Regions from separate parts of the Alteromonas sp. McT4-15 genome, predicted to be linked through region 3. Evidence: predicted binding sites of a transcription regulator. Region 3 holds the regulator's gene; each other region holds the start of a gene.
What was found. Region 3 encodes sigma-54, which starts transcription at its own class of promoters, with help from an activator protein. Its sites were predicted from a motif close to GTTGGCACGNNNNTNGNNT; they were not measured.
Positions count from the first base shown of each region.

Region 1: a site for sigma-54 is predicted at 2,012-2,030, ahead of LHL20_RS03840 (flagellar assembly protein T N-terminal domain-containing protein). Genes of this name have one in related genera too.
Region 2: a site for sigma-54 is predicted at 3,126-3,144, ahead of LHL20_RS06140 (DUF1328 domain-containing protein). Genes of this name have one in related genera too.

Region 1 covers NZ_JAJALG010000003.1:119,018-124,789, reverse strand. Annotated here, with positions in the region: gene LHL20_RS03850 (hypothetical protein) at 1-106, opposite strand, end outside; tRNA gene LHL20_RS03845 (tRNA-Arg) at 549-624, opposite strand; gene LHL20_RS03840 (flagellar assembly protein T N-terminal domain-containing protein) at 681-1,862, opposite strand; gene LHL20_RS03835 (LPP20 family lipoprotein) at 2,240-2,737, shown strand; gene flgN (flagellar export chaperone FlgN) at 2,760-3,191, opposite strand; gene flgM (flagellar biosynthesis anti-sigma factor FlgM) at 3,279-3,608, opposite strand; gene flgA (flagellar basal body P-ring formation chaperone FlgA) at 3,712-4,431, opposite strand; gene LHL20_RS03815 (chemotaxis protein CheV) at 4,634-5,563, shown strand; gene LHL20_RS03810 (CheR family methyltransferase) at 5,579-5,772, shown strand, end outside.
Region 2 covers NZ_JAJALG010000005.1:117,789-123,560, forward strand. Annotated here, with positions in the region: gene LHL20_RS06125 (DUF349 domain-containing protein) at 1-2,395, shown strand, start outside; gene LHL20_RS06130 (hypothetical protein) at 2,396-2,611, shown strand; gene LHL20_RS06135 (hypothetical protein) at 2,679-2,873, opposite strand; gene LHL20_RS06140 (DUF1328 domain-containing protein) at 2,907-3,083, opposite strand; gene yfbR (5'-deoxynucleotidase) at 3,319-3,966, shown strand; gene LHL20_RS06150 (phosphoribosyl-AMP cyclohydrolase) at 4,039-4,683, opposite strand; gene LHL20_RS06155 (CC0125/CC1285 family lipoprotein) at 4,934-5,512, opposite strand; gene LHL20_RS06160 (hypothetical protein) at 5,543-5,772, opposite strand, start outside.
Region 3 covers NZ_JAJALG010000007.1:64,777-70,548, forward strand. Annotated here, with positions in the region: gene LHL20_RS07655 (HPr family phosphocarrier protein) at 1-241, opposite strand, end outside; gene rapZ (RNase adapter RapZ) at 241-1,086, opposite strand; gene ptsN (PTS IIA-like nitrogen regulatory protein PtsN) at 1,145-1,588, opposite strand; gene hpf (ribosome hibernation promoting factor) at 1,602-1,889, opposite strand; gene LHL20_RS07675 (RNA polymerase factor sigma-54) at 1,919-3,415, opposite strand; gene lptB (LPS export ABC transporter ATP-binding protein) at 3,489-4,214, opposite strand; gene lptA (lipopolysaccharide transport periplasmic protein LptA) at 4,217-4,771, opposite strand; gene lptC (LPS export ABC transporter periplasmic protein LptC) at 4,740-5,318, opposite strand; gene kdsC (3-deoxy-manno-octulosonate-8-phosphatase KdsC) at 5,315-5,772, opposite strand, start outside.

The DNA of each region.
Region 1 (5,772 bases), on a different contig from region 3:
CCGCATCAGAGATGGCATTTACAGTAGCTTGAAATGTGCTATTTGCAGCAATTGTTGAAGCAGATAGCGTTGAAAGTAGCGCAAGAGAGACTAAGCGTTTTTTCATGTGTATATCCCAAATTATCCCTAAAAGTGTCACCGAAATTCCAGTGACACGAAAACGTTATAAATTTTATAGTGGTGATGTACGCTGTTTTAGACTGCTAGCATACTTCGACGGTTATTCAACCACATGACTTGACAAAAGATAAAGTATCAACACACATAACTAATTAAGCAGTGCCTTGATTTCAGGTGAGAATTGGAATTATTAACTTCGTTAGCTTTTGTTTTTAATGGGATTTTTATAGATTCGGAGTGTATTTTTTGTACTCGAAAAACAGCTTAATACTTTCGTATAAATTTTCAGTTAGCCCAAAAATGCTATTTTTTTAATACTTTAGGCGAGTTTTTTTCATTAAAAATCGACTTTTTCCACGAAATGCACAAATTGCAAGACAAAAGATCTTAGCAATTTACGTTAAAGGTATGTAAAAATATCACGAAAATGGCGTCCCCACCGCGACTCGAACGCAGATCTAAAACTTAGGAGGTTCTTGTTTTATCCAGTTAAACTATGAGGACAGCATCTTGATTATACGTAAAAAATTAGTCCTGTTAACCCATAGAATAGAATCACACTATTTCTTCACAACAAAATCGTTCTCCTGAATATTAGCCACAATACCTGTATTCTTACTCACTACTGACGAGGAGTTGCTATACGCGTTACGCACAACAAAAGTACCTGGGTAAAGGTGATATTGAAGGTATTTACGGCCATAGTTGTCTATGACTTCTTTTGATTGATAAACGTATAGTTCATCATTATTACTAACGCCGTTATCGTGCCCCAAAGACACCGAAATAACATCGCCTGCAACGTGGATAACTCGCCCTGTAATTGGCTGGCATGCTGTCGCTTCTTTTATATCTTGCACGGCGTCTTCAACGAGCTCTTGCACTGCTTGCCCATAACGGGACTGCCAAAATGCGGTTGAGTATTCGTCAACATTCTCAAACTTGTCAAAACTCCACTGCGCACGTGTTTTGTAATTGTGCGTGAACAGAAGACCACCATTGATACCATCGTATACGCGCAGGGTAAGCGAAAAATGTCTATGCTGTTTGTCGTCTTTCCAAGGTGTGAAAATTGATGATGGAGATGTTTCAATACTGAGGTCGTCTATACTGCCGAGAATAACGTACTGCGTGTTGCTTTGCTGAGAAAGATTGCGCACATTTTGTTCGGTAAATTGGGTTTTAAATTGGGCAGTGTGGGGCGCTATGTGCGTAAGTTTCAGGTTGTCGGTGGTATTGCGCATTATAAAACCAAAGCGCTCAGTAAATGCCTGGTCAAAGTTTACAATGTTACCATGAGTGAGTTGCTGACGGCTTTTAACTAAAAAGCGCGTTGTTGAAAAGTGTTTCTCATCAAATTGTGCGTCACATGATTGTGCTTTTGGAAAGATATCGGCTCTGATACTGACGGTAATAACGTTGCCATTGTATATTTCATCGACTAATTCTAATTGAGCAACTTCGCCTGAGGCGCTGATTGTCATTTCTTCGTTTTCAAGCAGCCCATTAGTAAGTGTGTGTACACTGTGGATAGACGCACCAGCGAATAACATTGCTTGTTTTAGTGCTTCTTGCGTAGCTTTCTTTCTTGCGCCTTCTTTATCGCCATCAATAATAACGGCTTGTCCTTTAGCTTCATACCATGCGGCATTTGCTTGCCCCATAAAAAGTGCAATTAGGCAAATGACCACCACAACAATGTTAAATAGGGCTGTTGCTGTCACTCTATTTAAATGTCGCACAATACACCTCTGTAAAATGTCACTAATACCTTGACGCAACGCGCGTCAGGCGTCTATTGATAAGGGCGTTTGGTTGTATTGTTGTGCGCGGCTTTTACCGCGCTGTTTATACCTTGTCTATTAAGGCAAGAAGCAAACGCATATGGGATATGCTAAAAAGATGCCAATAATCTTTGCCAAAAATCCGTCTATTGATTGCATAGCATTTCAGGCAATTTATAGCCCGTAATCAAACTTACAATGGATTCAGGTTTACGAGAGTAGTTCAAATGGGCGCACAAATTGCTTTATGAATAACTGTTACATTAATTCAAAGCCAATAGACGCTTAACAGCGTCAAAATGTTGTCTGAGTTGTTTTTGCCAGGAAATACGGTTATGCCATGTAAAGTGTCTAAGAAACTTAAGAATATCGGTCAATCTTCGTTGCTTGCTATTTCGCTAGGGGCTGCACTTTCTTTGGGTGGCTGTGGCATTATCGACAAGCATGTGGAATGGGAAACGGTAGAACCCGAGAGCTATCCTATACTTAAAGCGGTTGGTTATGCGCCTATTGACTCTCAGCGCGGTGACAGTGAGAGCGCTAAGCTAATAATGGCAATGAGAGCTTCAAAACTTGATGCCTATCGCGAGTTAGCTGAACAAGTATACGGGCAGCGTTTAGAAGGTAACCAATCTGTCTCGAGTCTTGTGGTTGAAAGTGAAACACTCAAAGCATCAGTAGAAGGTGTTATCCGTGGCGCTGAGGTTATGAAGGCGTATCCTGTTGGAGATAACACTTATGTTACCGAACTCTCATTAGATATGAAGCAGGTCTACGACCTTTACCTAACGACAGCAAAGCCTAGAAGGGTGAAGAACGTTAAATACTATTAAGGTAGTGCCGAGTTAAATTGCGTTACGCACTTACGCCAGAACCCAAAGTGCCACCTTTCGGTTTACCTTTCTTATCGTAAGTCAACGATTCTTTGGCGCGTAACTCCATCATCAAATTGCGTAGGTGTGTGAGGCGTAGCTGTCCTTGCTCAACGGCTTTTTGATTGATTTGAGTTCGATACTTACAATCGTCTAAAAGCGACTTTGCTTTATCTAGTAACGCTTCTTCTTTTTCAGTCATTTCTTGAGCAGCATTTATCAACTGCTCCACCTGACCGTCAAGAGTTTGAATAGCTTCCAGTAAGACAGACTTCTCGTCGAGCAAACGCATGAGTGATTCTGCTTCGCGGGAACTGATCAATTGCAATTCTTTTTCAAGCAATAAAGCGAGTGTAGAAAGTTGTTCTACCTGTTTGCTTAGTGCCTGTTCCAAATTGCTCATCTGTTCTGTCACTTCGATACCTGTATTACATTACTTATTAAGCTACTTACTAAATTACTTTAAAGATTAGTGGACTCTAGACGCCAACGGGCATGAGTTTTACTTTGAGCTGAAGATTTCTGACTCAAGTTTTGCAATTTTGTTAGCCAGTACTTCTGGATTAACGCGGTACTCACCACTTTGAATTGCTTTTTTAAGACGATCCACTTTTTCCTGATTCACAGGCGCTTCAGACCCTTTCTTTTGAACTTGATTTAACTGCTGCGCCGATTGTGTCAACGAAACAGAATCTTGACGTGGCACAGGTGCTGTCGATGCAGTCTGAGCCGATGCCTGTTGTTGGGCTTGCTGCGTTTGATTTTGCTGCGCAACCTTGCCATTATCAACGGGAGTTTTAGGTAACCCATTGTTTATATTGTTAATTGCCATAATTAATCCTCACTACCTTTTTGCCTCTGTTATTTGTATCGGCCTAGCGCGTAATTTCTTTAGCCTTTTTACTAACAAAAGCGGTAGATTTTCACTGCCTCAATTACAAGTGTATCACGACTTCTTCTGAACTGGCGACTCTTGCAATAACAGGCTTTTGGCTCGTGGCGTTAATAACTTTAATGTTATCACCTACAACACCGTCTTGTTGGGCAATTCCAGCTGTTTTTACTTCCATCCCAGCCACCTGCGCGGTAATGGTAATCCTATCACCTTTACATACAAAGCATAGCATATTGCTTTGCAGCGCCTGACCATCAGTTACCCGCCGTTTTACGCGAGCGCCAACAAGCGCATCAATATCAGTGAAAGCGGTAAATCTAAGTTTTCGAATATCCACTTTGGCAAGTGATAGGTTTGAAGCGGTCAAAACCGTTCCTGGACTTACCGCGCCTTGAGTCACCACAATTTCCGTAGTGCGCGTAACTTGACCACTTGTGAATAAATACCAATCATTATCGCCACAACTTACACGAACAGATATGTACGACTGAGCGAGCGCTTCATCAGAAGCATGGTATTGGAAGCCAGTAGGGCAATTGGGAATGTTTATTCTATCGTCTATCTTCACAATTGACACATCAGTGCTAGTATCTTGAGAGTTATCAGCAAGTTGTGACAATAAATATTGTTTCGCGCCTTCTTCGACTTTTTCGTGCATACTTTGCGAAGCATCACTCGAAATGGGAACAAGACCCATCGCAACGAGTGTGACGAACGAATAAATGGTTCTGCTTAGGCTGGCGTACGTATTTTTCATCATGACTTTTCGTGTTCAGTTGTTGAGTTATTGACTATGCTTAAGTAACTCAATGCAGATAACAAAGTTGCAGTAACGTGCATTTTGGTCGATAACCAGAAGCAAGCGTCATTTTTCTGTCGTTTGACCTGCAAAAATTTAGTGATATTGTCTATCTTAAACATAGTAGGCAATGATCATGCCCAGTATTACTTAGAGGTGACCTATGTCGGGGATTTTAGATTCAGTTAACCAGCGCACCCAGCTCGTTGGACAGAATCGTTTAGAGCTGTTGCTGTTTAGACTGAACGGACGTCAGCGTTTTGGGATTAACGTGTTTAAAGTGCGTGAAGTACTTCAATGTCCACCTCTAACCGCAATGCCGAAGTTGAACCCGCTAGTACGCGGCGTTGCACATATTCGTGGGCAAACAATTTCAGTAATAGACCTGAGCATGGCTACCGGTGGTAAGCGCATTGAGGATTTAAAAAACGCCTTTATTGTAATCGCTGAATACAACCGCTCTGTTCAGGGATTTTTGGTGGGTGCTGTAGAGCGCATCATCAATACAAACTGGGATGCTATTATGCCGCCACCTCAAGGTACAGGGCGTGCCAGCTATTTGACCGCAGTTACAGAAGTAGAAAATGAGCTAATCGAAATCCTCGACGTTGAAAAAATCTTAAATGAAATTTCACCGCTCAACGCTGAAGTAAGTACTGAGGTTGCAGAGGGCTTAACCACCCAAGGCCAAGAGAACAAAATCATCTTTATTGCAGATGATTCTGCCGTGGCGCGCAATCAGGTGAAGAAGGCGCTAACAAGCCTAGGGCTTGAAATAGAGCTTGCCAAAAACGGGTTAGAAGCACTTAACCGCCTAAAGGCGATTGCCGAAGAATATGGTGATGTAACAAATCGAGTAGGTGTATTGGTATCGGATATTGAAATGCCTGAAATGGACGGCTACACCCTTACTGCCGAAATCAAAAATACACCAGAGCTTCAGAAGCTTCATGTCGTTTTACATACCTCATTAAGTGGTGTGTTCAACCAAGCCATGGTGCAGAAAGTCGGGGCCGATGACTTTATCGCTAAATTCCACCCTGATGAGTTGGCTACAGCGGTCCAAAAATGGTTAATGACTGAATGCGAGTAACGGAGCAACACTGCATTGGCTAATAAAGATGTTTCGCCAGAAAGTTACCTTAAATTTAGAGACTTTCTCGAAAAGCAGTGCGGTATTGTATTAGGTGACAATAAACAGTACTTAGTACGAAGCCGCCTTGCCTCTTTGCTATACAAGCATAAGTACGAATCTGCGGATGAACTTATCGATGTTGTTGTGCGCGGTTTTGATCGCACACT
Region 2 (5,772 bases), on a different contig from region 3:
GTTCGTGTTTTCAAACACGAGCAGCGAAGCACTTCGCCAACATATCGTTAACGAAGAATCTGATGTAAATGTGCTTCAAAAACTAACCAAGAAAGTTCACGACGAATCCATACGAGCGCACATAGATGCACGTATAGACGCTATCAGATTGGCTGATCAAAAACCTGTAGAGCTAAAAAAGCAGCTCACATTATGCTTGTCCAAATATCAGGCGTTACTGGATAAACCTGATGTGCAATTTGTTATTGAACAACAGGCACATTTGGAGAGTGAGCTCAAAGGCCTCATGTTTCAATGTGATGTGCTTGATACCCAAGACAAAGCGTTATTTGAAGAAAAGCAGGCACGCATTGCAGAGCAAGTCGAGCGCTATCTAGCGCGAATACGTCCAGCATGGGAAGAACAGCAAAAAGCGTTAGAGATAGCCAATACAAAAGCGTTATGTGACCAACAACTTGACTACGCCACGCAGCAAGTGAATTGGCTTTTCCAAGAGCGTTTATGTGATGCGACGTTAGCTGATGTGGCGACCGTAAACGAGAGCGTTCGTGGACTTGAGGCAACCATTGAGCAATTGGGACACCTAATGGAGGGCGGTATTAGCGATAATCGCCTTCGTGCATACAGTGATGTTGTTGCTGTGCTCAATGAAAAGCTCGATAGCTTTTCAATGCAACAGCAATATGGACAAAAATTGCTAGTCCGCTTGCAAAGTTTAGAGGAACTTGCTTCGAAGATAGATGCACAAGACGGTGACGTTGAATCGACAATCTTGAGTGAGTTTAATGAAGCCAAACAAGGCTATAACGAAGTAAAAAGTACGCTTATACAACTGCCAAACACGTTTGCACAGCGTTTTAATACAGCGAATAAACGGGTAAACGCCAAGGCGAAAGCGTTTAAAGCAAAACAGGCATCGTCGATCAATGCCATTAAAAAGCAGCTAACACTTATCGATAACTTGATAGCGCAAGGCAAGTTTCGCGTTGCTATGGCAAAGTTCAACAAGTTAAAAGTGAGTTTTGAAGCGTTGTCAGAAAGTGCAAAGGTGTCATTGGAGAAGCGTTATCAAAAAACCTGTGAAGATGTCTCTCGTTTAGCTGGTTGGCAAGATTACCTAGCAGCACCTAGAAAGCCCGCTTTGGTTGAAGAAGCGAAAGCACTGGCTGAGTCACCTGCCGAGAACATCAAAGCCCGCAGTGATGCAATTAAGTATCTTCGCCAGCAATGGTTGTCGCTTACCAGCATTCAGAGCGAAAACAGTGAAGATGATACGCTTCAGCAAGCGTTTGATATTGCGCTAGAGCAAGCATTTGAACCGTGTCGTGCATACTATGCAGAGCTTGATGCGAAGCGCAGTGAAGCACTAGAAACACGCCAACGTATAATTGAAGCGGCACAAGCGCTTGACGTTGAAATGCCAGCAGCGGAGCTTGCCAAAGCGTATGACAAATTATCAAAGCAGTGGCATTCGGCAGGACAAGTTGAGCGTACTGTGTATGAAAACCTAAAACACGAATGGAAAGCAGTTTCCTCAGTGTTGGTTGACAAGATCAACGCGTGGCAGCGCGATAATCAACAGCAAAAGCGCACGCTAATTTCAAGTGTAAAGATGTTGTTGGACAATGAAGACATGGCTAATGCAGCGACTGAAGCGCAACAACTTCAGGCTCAGTGGAAGCAAGTAGGTCATGCGGGTAAACGCGAAGAGAGTAGGCTCTGGGCTGAGTTTAAAGCGGTTAATGATGCGGTTTTTGAAAAGTTGAAAGCACAGCGACAATCACAAAGCAGTGCGTTTGATAAACAAGTCAGCGAATTGGATGCAGCCATTGCTGTAATTGACATCCACGCCCATGACTTTGACGAGAGAATTCATGCGTTGTCAGAAAGTGCGCAGTCGCTGCCTAAAGCGCTGCGTAGTAAGCTAGAAAAGAAGATCGCGCGCCTTGAGACTAATCGCGACGAAGCAGAGCTAAATAAGCAAGAGCAAATGCTCAAGCAAAAAGTGAATGCACTTGTCTCACTGGTACAATCGAAAGTGACTGATTTAAGTGAAGATGAAGCGTCACTTAAAGCCACGTTAGGTAAGCGATGGACTTCCCTATTAGAACACTCTACCCAAGTGGATGACACAGCGAACACTTTGCATGACAGGCAGTGGCTTACTGTTGCGTTAGAAGTGAGTACAGATATGCCTAGCCCTGAACAAGATGCCTCTATACGTTCGAGTGTACAGCTTCAGATGATGACAGCAAAACTTGAACAAGGTGTGTCTTCAACGGCGTCCGACATTTTAGCCGATTGGTTAACGGTGGCGACGATAACCGAATCAGATAAACCGTTTATACAACGATTAAGTGCTGTGCTGAATGCGCATCCAGAGGTGCTGGCATAAATGGAAAATACGGTAGAGTTTGAATTCGAAAGCGAAATGTCAGCGTACCGATTTCTCAATACTGTAAAGCATATCGATGCTGAAGGGTTAAAAGTGAAATTTGGTCGCAGCGATCACCACGTGAGTGTTAAGTATCGCTATATACTCGGGCAGTTTGATATTACGTTAAGCACCTTAGATGATCTCGCACGAGAATTAGGCGGTCAGGAAGTGTAGTGAAAGCTTGCTTTACAGACAGAAACAAAAAAGCCAGACAATGTCTGGCTTTTTCATCGGTGATTGTCTAGCAATCTTTATCTTCAGCGTCTACGCCTTCTTTCACATCTTCACAAGCGTCTTCTACTGCGTTACCAGCATCAGTAACGATTTCGTCTAGCTCTTCCCCTGCGTCTTCTGCTTCACCATCACCACATGCGGCGAGTGAAAGAGCAAAAGCTGAAGCAACTAGTACCTTTGACAAATTTTTAAATGAAAACATATCCTTTCTCCTTTTCCTTGAAATAAATCTTATCTAGACCTTAGGCGATCGACCACGTAGCGCATTTGCGATAAGTGAAATTACTAGCAGCGCGATAAACACAAAGAATAGAAACTGTGCGATACCTGTTGCTGCACCTGCGATGCCTCCAAAGCCAAAAACTGCTGCAATAATGGCGATAATAAAAAATGTAATTGCCCAACCTAACATAGCTAAATCCTCTTATTGCTTCCGTTACATTCACAATAGGTAATGCTAACTTTGTGCCTCTTTGCTATCTATATGTTTTATATGTAAAAACTTGAATTTTTATTTTTTTAAGTACGTGTTGTTGTCTCCAAAGCTATTCGGCTTTACAGTATTTTTTGCACTTTTTACACAGCTCACTTAACGTAGTAGTTTTACAGGTGAACGTGGTAATAATAATCACGACAAGGAGCGCGCTATGGCAAATACACATTCAGCTTTTATTGGTTTGATGCAACGAGCGAAAAATGTAAAGCGTTGGCCGTTAATGGCGCAATTCCAAGACGAGATGCTTTCTACCCACATTTACGAGGCATCTGTCGTTGCGCATATGTTGGGCGCGATTGCGTGTGATGTGTTTGGTGAAGACATAAATCCTGATCGCGTGGCGGCGATGGCGATTTTTCATGAGGGAAGCGAAATTGCAGGAATGAGTGATATACCAAGCCCCGTCAAGTATCATGATCCAGAAACTACAGCGGCAATAAAAAAGCTCGAGCGCCGTTTTGAAGCAATGTTAATAAAAACGTTACCCGAAGCATTACAGGCTAGATACACACCGCTAATTGAGCAAGACAAGGACGATGAGCATGTTGTACTTGCAAAAGCCGCTGATGTGCTTTGTGCTTATCTTAAATGTGATTATGAACTTGCAAAATCGAACTGTGAATTTTCCAATGCCATGCAAGAAATGGAAGTACAGTTAAAGGGCTATAGAGATCGGTTAAAAGCAGTAGATTACTTTTGCCAAATCTTCTTAGAAGATGCTAAGGGCACGCTCGACGAACAGACCAAAGATCTTGAGTGGATTGAACGGGCGAATACACTACATTTAGACAGTAATTAGCGCTGTTTTTTGTTACTGCTGGAACACCGCTATTTCACGATGTTCCAGCGGTTGCAGTGCATCATGCTCAGATTAATTTGAAGCGGGGTTGTAGGGTAGAGACGATTGGTGAGCAACGATACGCAAATCACCATCGCTGTCTTTCACATAAGCAAAGGTATACTCTACCTTAGTCTCACCGCCAGAGGTGTCAGTAAAAAAATAATTGCCCATGGCTACTGCCATACGACAGCTATTATTGATGATGCCCACATTATCAAACTTAACATTGGTATAGGGCTTAATTGCAAAACCTTTGTCTTCAGCATATGCATCGTTACCCCCAACAAAGTAAGAGAGTGCTGCGTCGAAACTAGAGCGGAACTGATCATTAGCTGCCAAAGTAGGTTTAAATAGCACGCTGCTTAGATCGTATCCGTACATGTCTTGAATAAAATCAGCGGCCTCTAGGGCATAATCCCCGTTGTTTGAATATACGCTACCGATCCTAACAATACCGTTGCCCCACATTTTTTGTGCATTAACGACTTCTCTTTCCGTAATACACTCATCCGAATAGAGAAGCGCATTATCTATTGCCTTTGCTTGTAAGGTCGCATTTTTGTTTACGTTGGAATCAGCTAGCTGCGTCTTAGCCACCGCACTGCATCCCATTGTCACGCATACTGTTGTCATTACCAAAGCTATTTTCGTAAATTGTGTTGATAGTGTTTTCATCGCTGGACTCCTTAAGTCTGCAAATACGTAAAACCTAATTCACTACCAACTCTTTAAGAAAGGAAGAACCGTAGTGACATGCTTTAAGGATATACAGCGTTGATGACATGCGCTTTCATGCAAGATTAAAAGCAGATTAACAGCGCATGAACCCACTTTTAGCTAGAACCTGTTAATAAGTGATAAAAAAGCGCGATTTCACAAGTGAAACGCGCTTTACAACATAAGAAATTGGCTTAATTTAACGGTGCTAGTTTTTCGGTTTGAGAGGCTTTGCAAGTAGCTCAGATACACTTAATGCGTTTTTGTGAAGCTCATTGGGACTATTTGCCATTTCTATAGTAATTGTATAGTAGATGTTATTTATCTGTGTCTTCACTACGTCGTTGGACGTTGCGCCAGCCATGGGCTGGGCGACGTTGTCACAGCCAGACATAGTGCATTGTTTGTCATTTGGTAAGACTACAGGTTTATCATTAGTAGCCACAATTTCTCTTGCGAGAACTGGTTTTTTGTCAACGTTAGTTTTTTGTACTGCAAGGAATGTAAACCCTTCTTGCTGTGCTATTTCTGCCGCGCGATGTAAGGCGTATTGCTGAACCAAGTCTGCCGGGGTTTTGTCTGTTGCTTTAAATCGCACTTGATAGGTATTGCCTGAAATCTTCTCACTTGAATAGCCATAGCCGCCCTTAGTTGTCGAAGCTTTATAAGGGGTAGGAGCTGCAACTGGCGTTGATGAGCATGCTGCGAGTCCTCCCAATACAAAAACGCTCGCGCAAAGTGCGCAGGCTCGCTTGGTGAAATTACGTTTTCTAGTAATATTACTCATCAGACAAATTCCTTGTACTTCGTGCTGATTTTATTGAAATAGCGATAGTAGCGCCGTGCGGCTGATCGCCATAAGTGCTTGATTTCGTCTTGCTTTAGGTTTTGCATCGCTGGCGCCTTTGTATGCGCCAACACCCGCGATACCTATGATCGTTTCGGGTTTACCCATTAACAGTTTACATTGCCTCTTCGCTTGGGTAAGTGCAACCTCGGCATTGTGTTTTTGTACAAAGTAAGTATGTTCCTTTTCGGCAATTTCGC
Region 3 (5,772 bases):
GTTGCTCAATGGCTGCCATGGCTTCTTCGGCATCACTGCCTTGCACGACAACGTTGACTTGTTCACCTTGATGACTTTCAAGCATCATTAGTCCCAGTACACTGTTTGCGTCAGCTTCCTTGTCACCCTTTTTAAGCACAATTTTGGCGTCAAATTGGTTGGCTAGTTGTACAAGTTGCGTGGCAGCACGAGCATGAAGCCCTAATTTATTAACGATTGTGAGTGTTTTCTCAATAATCATTACTGGTTCAACTCTCTGTGACGGATTTGAACGTCTGGATGAATTTCCAAAAATGTTTTTGATAGCGCTTGGGCGATGTATACCGAGCGGTGCTGTCCGCCAGTACAACCAATTGCCACGGTGACATAACTGCGATTATTGCGCTCTAAATGTGGAAGCCACGTTGTGATCAGGTTCTGTATTTGCCAAATAAATTTTGTTACTACAGGTTGAGACCCTAAAAATACTTCAACAGGCGCGTCTAGCCCAGTCAAGTGCTTTAAATCTGGTTCCCAATGAGGGTTGGGCAAAAACCGTGCATCAAATACATAGTCTGCATCTTTGGGAATGCCGTGCTTAAAGCCGAATGACTCAAACACAAGCACTAATCGCGAGCTTTTCTTACCAAGAATACGTTCGCGTATTAGCTCAGCGAGTTGATGAATAGTGAGTTTGTCGGTATCCAAATAGAGATCGGCTCGCTCGACAATAGGGGCCAGCAGCGCTGACTCTGCGCGAATGGCTTCAGAGAGAGACTTGTTGAGCTTGGCCAGCGGGTGCAATCTGCGTGTTTCGCTAAAACGCTTAACGAGCACATCATCACTAGCATCAATATACACAATGGTCATCGACCAAGACGAAGGCAGGTAATCAAGTATTTCTACTAAATCGTCTGGATTTTTAGGCAGGTTACGTACGTCTATGCTAACGGCGACTTGATCGTATTCATCAACCACTGTGTGCGTTAGCGTAGGGAGCAAGTTAACCGGAATATTGTCAACGCAGTAATACCCTAAGTCTTCAAGAGCGCGCAGTGCAATTGATTTTCCTGAGCCCGAACGACCACTGATAATAATCAGCTTCACTTATATTCTCCCTTTACACTGTTAAGCGCTTAATGCAGTAATGTTGTATAGCAGCGAGTTACGCTAACGCATTTATAATGTCATCGCTTGTGGTAGCACGCCTTATTGCTTTAATAGTGTCTTTATTACTCAGTTTGCCTGCGACTGTGGCTAGTGTTTGTAGATGACCTTCGGTTTGTTCTTCAGGTACTAATAGTGCAAAGAAAATATCGACAGGTTTTTCATCTAGCGCATCAAAATCAATAGCTGGTGTGCTGGTAACAACAATGGCAATAACTCTATCAAGGCCAGCTAAGCGACCATGGGGAAGGGCAATGCCGTTTCCGATACCTGTGCTACCCATTCGTTCTCTCGCCAACAAACTATTCAGTACTGTCGACTGGTCGATATGCGCGTTGTTCTTAGCAGCAATATCGGCAATGATCTCTAAAATACGCTTTTTACTATTACATTGAACCGCACATTCAGTGCGGTCCAGACTTACGATGGCTTGTATATCCATACTTAATTAACTACTAGTGCTTTTTAAGTTTTTCCTTATGCTTGATTACCTGCCGGTCGAGTTTATCAACCATGCTGTCAATCGCCGCATACATGTCGGTATTTTCTGAGGATGCGAATACTTCAGCGCCACTTAAGTGAACTGTCGCTTCTGCTTTTTGGTTTAATTTTTCAACGTTCAGGATGACATGCACATTAGAAATGTGATCAAAGTGACGTTCAAGTTTGCTGAACTTCGTATCGACATAATTACGCAAAGAGTCGGTGATTTCGACATGATGACCAGTAAGGTTGATTTGCATATTTCGTCTTCCTTATATTATTAAGCCCGTTAAATAAGGCTCTTGCGTTGGTTCGACGGCGGGATCGATAACGATTCCCGGTACTTTGCTATTGTCCGCCGGGCAACTTTAATGCCTTGCTCGGCCAACAATGAAGCAATCTTGCTATCACTTAGTGGTTTACTGGGTTTTTCAGCTGCCACTAGTTTTTTGATCAATGCACGAATGGCGGTTGATGAACATTCACCACCTGACTCCGTTGCAACATGGCTAGAGAAGAAATACTTCAACTCGAAGATGCCACGAGGGGTATGCATGTATTTTTGTGTTGTCACACGTGAAATAGTCGATTCGTGCATATCTACCATTTCTGCGACATCATTTAATACCATTGGTTTCATCATTTCTGGGCCATGTTCAAAAAAGCCCATTTGTTGCTGCACAATACAATTTGCTACCTTCATCAGTGTGTCGTTACGCGACTCTAGGCTTTTGATAAACCACTTGGCTTCTTGCATGTGTGAGCGGATAAATTGTGAATCGCTACTGTTCTTCGCACGGCGACTCATTGCGGCATATTGTTGATTGACGCTAAGTTTTGGCAGGCTATCAGGGTTCAGCTCAACCACCCAACGGCCATTCTTTTTGGTAACCGATACATCTGGAATAACGTACTCAGGTTCTTTAGTAACTAAAGCACTACCTGGGCGAGGATTCAAGGTTTGCAGCAAACGCATAGCCTCGCGAAGCTGATCTTCTTTCAATCGGCTCTTGCGCATTAAGGTGCGGTAATCTTTGCTACTCAGCAAATCAGAATAGTCTTCTATTAACTGCTTTGCCTCGGCAAGCCATGGTGTATCATCTGCGAATTGGCGAAGCTGTACCATCAAGCATTCTTGTGGGGTGCGCGATCCAGAACCAATGGGATCGAACATTTGAATGCGCTTTAATACACATTCTACTTCGTCCATTTCAATGAGTTCCTCTTCATCTTCGCCAGAGGCTTCTTGCGCGTTAACCGCCTCTAAAATCTCTTCAAGAGTAACGGTTAGATACCCTGACTCATCGATAGAATCAATGATAGCCATTGCAATGGCACGGTCAGTGTCAGAAAAAGGGGTGAGGCGCATCTGCCACAATAGATGTTCTTGTATGTCCTCAGTCGTTTCACCTTGGAAAATTTGTTCGTCGTCACTGGCAGGTCCTGGTGCCGGCGCAGACGATGCTGAATAATACTCATCCCATGTGCTATCGATTGGCAATTCGTCTGGAAGATCATTTTTTTCTAGTGCGTCGCCAGCTTCCAAAGTATCACTTGATGCAGTGGCAGAAGCTTCTACCCCACTGTCATCATTATCGATGTTATTTTTTTCAAGCTGAGGCTCGTCGTGGCCTTCTTCAACTTCTAATAGCGGGTTTGAATCCAACGCTTCTTGAATTTCTTGTTGAAGATCGAGCGTAGAAAGCTGCAACAGTTTAATGGCCTGCTGCAACTGAGGTGTCATGGTGAGTTGTTGGCTAAATTTTAGCTGTAAAGATGGTTTCATCTACGTCTTATTTAAATGCTCTAAATTGAATATACCTGAGCGAGATTGAAAAATGACAATCCGGTTACACTAACTATAGCCTGAATTGTTCGCCTAGGTATACATCCCTTACTTTTTGATTACTTAAAACCTGTTCCGCAGTTCCTTGCGCAATAAGCTCGCCATGACTCACAATGTACGCTTTTTCACAAACATCCAATGTTTCTCGTACGTTGTGGTCAGTGATAAGGATACCGATACCCCTATCTCGAAGATGTTGAATAATCTTCTTTATATCATTTACTGATATTGGATCAACACCAGCAAAGGGTTCATCCAATAAAATAAATTGTGGTTTAGCTGCAAGGGCGCGCGCAATTTCCACTCGGCGGCGTTCTCCCCCTGACAAACTCATCCCCGTACTATTACGTATATGGTTAATATTAAATTCATCAAGTAGCGCATCGGCTTCTTCCTCTTGCTGCTGTGAATTTAAATCTTTACGGGTTTGTAAAATTGCCATGATATTTTCATGCACAGTGAGCTTTCTAAATATAGATGCTTCCTGCGGGAGGTAGCCAATTCCGCGGCGTGCACGCTCATGCATGGGCTGATGTGTTAACTCGTTGTCGTCAATTTCAATGGCGCCCTTATCAAGAGGAACAAGCCCAACAATCATATAAAATGTTGTGGTCTTACCAGCACCATTTGGGCCTAACAGGCCTACAATTTGACCTGTCGATACACTGAGGCTGACATCTCGGACAACCTGGCGTGATTTATACGCCTTAGCAAGGTTTCTTGCGCTCAAAGTAGCCATTGCTATTGGTTGCCCTCGTTATCTTGTTCGTTGTCTTTAGCATTCGTCTTGCGAATTGCTTCAGGAGTGAAAACAGTTGTCACTCTTCCTTCACCGTTGTCGTCATCGCCACCGGTTGCAAGCAGTTGCTCGGTAATCATATCAAAGGTAATGCTGTCACCTTTTACCATACTGGTGTCTTGTTTCAGCTCCGCTTTCCCGGTAAGCGATATCACCCGATTAATCACTTCGTAGCGAATTTCATTCGCCTTAGCGGATACTGGCGTTCCATCTTCAAGCTCTTGCGTATAGCTCGCAGGGTTACCGCGTGCGACAAACACTTCTCTGCCTTCGCCCGCTGTCGCGATAACTTCAACTTCGTCGGCATTAATCACAAGCGAGCCTTGAGTAATTAGAACATCATCTTTGAACAACGATGTTTTATTTTTTCCATCAACAAATTGTGACTTAGCATCGACTTTAATTGGCTTAGAAAAGTCATCTTCACTAGCGAAAACGGAACCACTAGCCAACGCTAAAATTAAGCTAGTTGCTAGGGGAATAAGTGGTTTGTACATGATCGATAAGCTCATATTCTTGGGTGCGCAAATTCGCATTAAACCCATTGCTTTGAATGACATATTGCGACCCCAGTATCTCTACTGGTTGATCAGATGTCATCTGCTTGTTGTCTAAATTAATCTGAATGTATTGTGTCGTAATGGTTTTGACAAAATCATCTGTAGTTTGGTTCTCTATTTGTACGTTATTTTCAAGCTGAATCAGCTCGTTGTTGTACAATGTTCCTTCCACAGCGGTAACGACCCACGGTGACGTAGCGTTATCAGTGTAAAGTGTATAGCGTGGCGCACGGAACAATACAAAGCCAAGTTGATCGTAATGCTCCATCGATTCTGCAAACACCTTATGATTGAGCTGGCCGTCTTGATTATAAAGAGTCGTAGTAAGATTTTTTGCCTTATACGCGGGTTTTAATGCATCAAGTTCGCCGCTATTTCTTACTTCTGGCGGCTCTTCCATCCACGTGGGTAAATACATTAGTAGCGCCAATATAAATAGCGCAGAAATGCTCAGCCCCAGTCGATTGAAGCCAAATTGGCTCATACACTCGCTCCAAAAATACCTTGCTCAACCCCTTTGGCTTGCAGGATTGTGTCAGAAATTTCGCGCACAGCCCCAAATCCACCAGGGAGCGTAGTTTTCCAGTTTGCTTGTTTAGCGACAAAAGGATGGGCATCTGAAACTGCAATTTTTACGCTTGCATGGGCAAACATACCTGTGTCAGGCATGTCGTCGCCTACAGTGGCAACATTATCAGGGCGCAATGACAATTCAGTCATTAGGGCTTGTAGTGCGGCAGACTTATTTTCTTCACCTTGAATGATATGGGCTACGTTGAGTGCCTTCATGCGGTTTTCCACAATGGTAGAGCGACGCCCCGTAATTACTGCAACGTCAACGCCATGACTCACTAAGGCCTTTACGCCGTAGCCATCTCGGGTGTGAAATGCTTTGAGCTCTTCACCATCATTGCCCAGATAAATGCGCCCATCAGAAA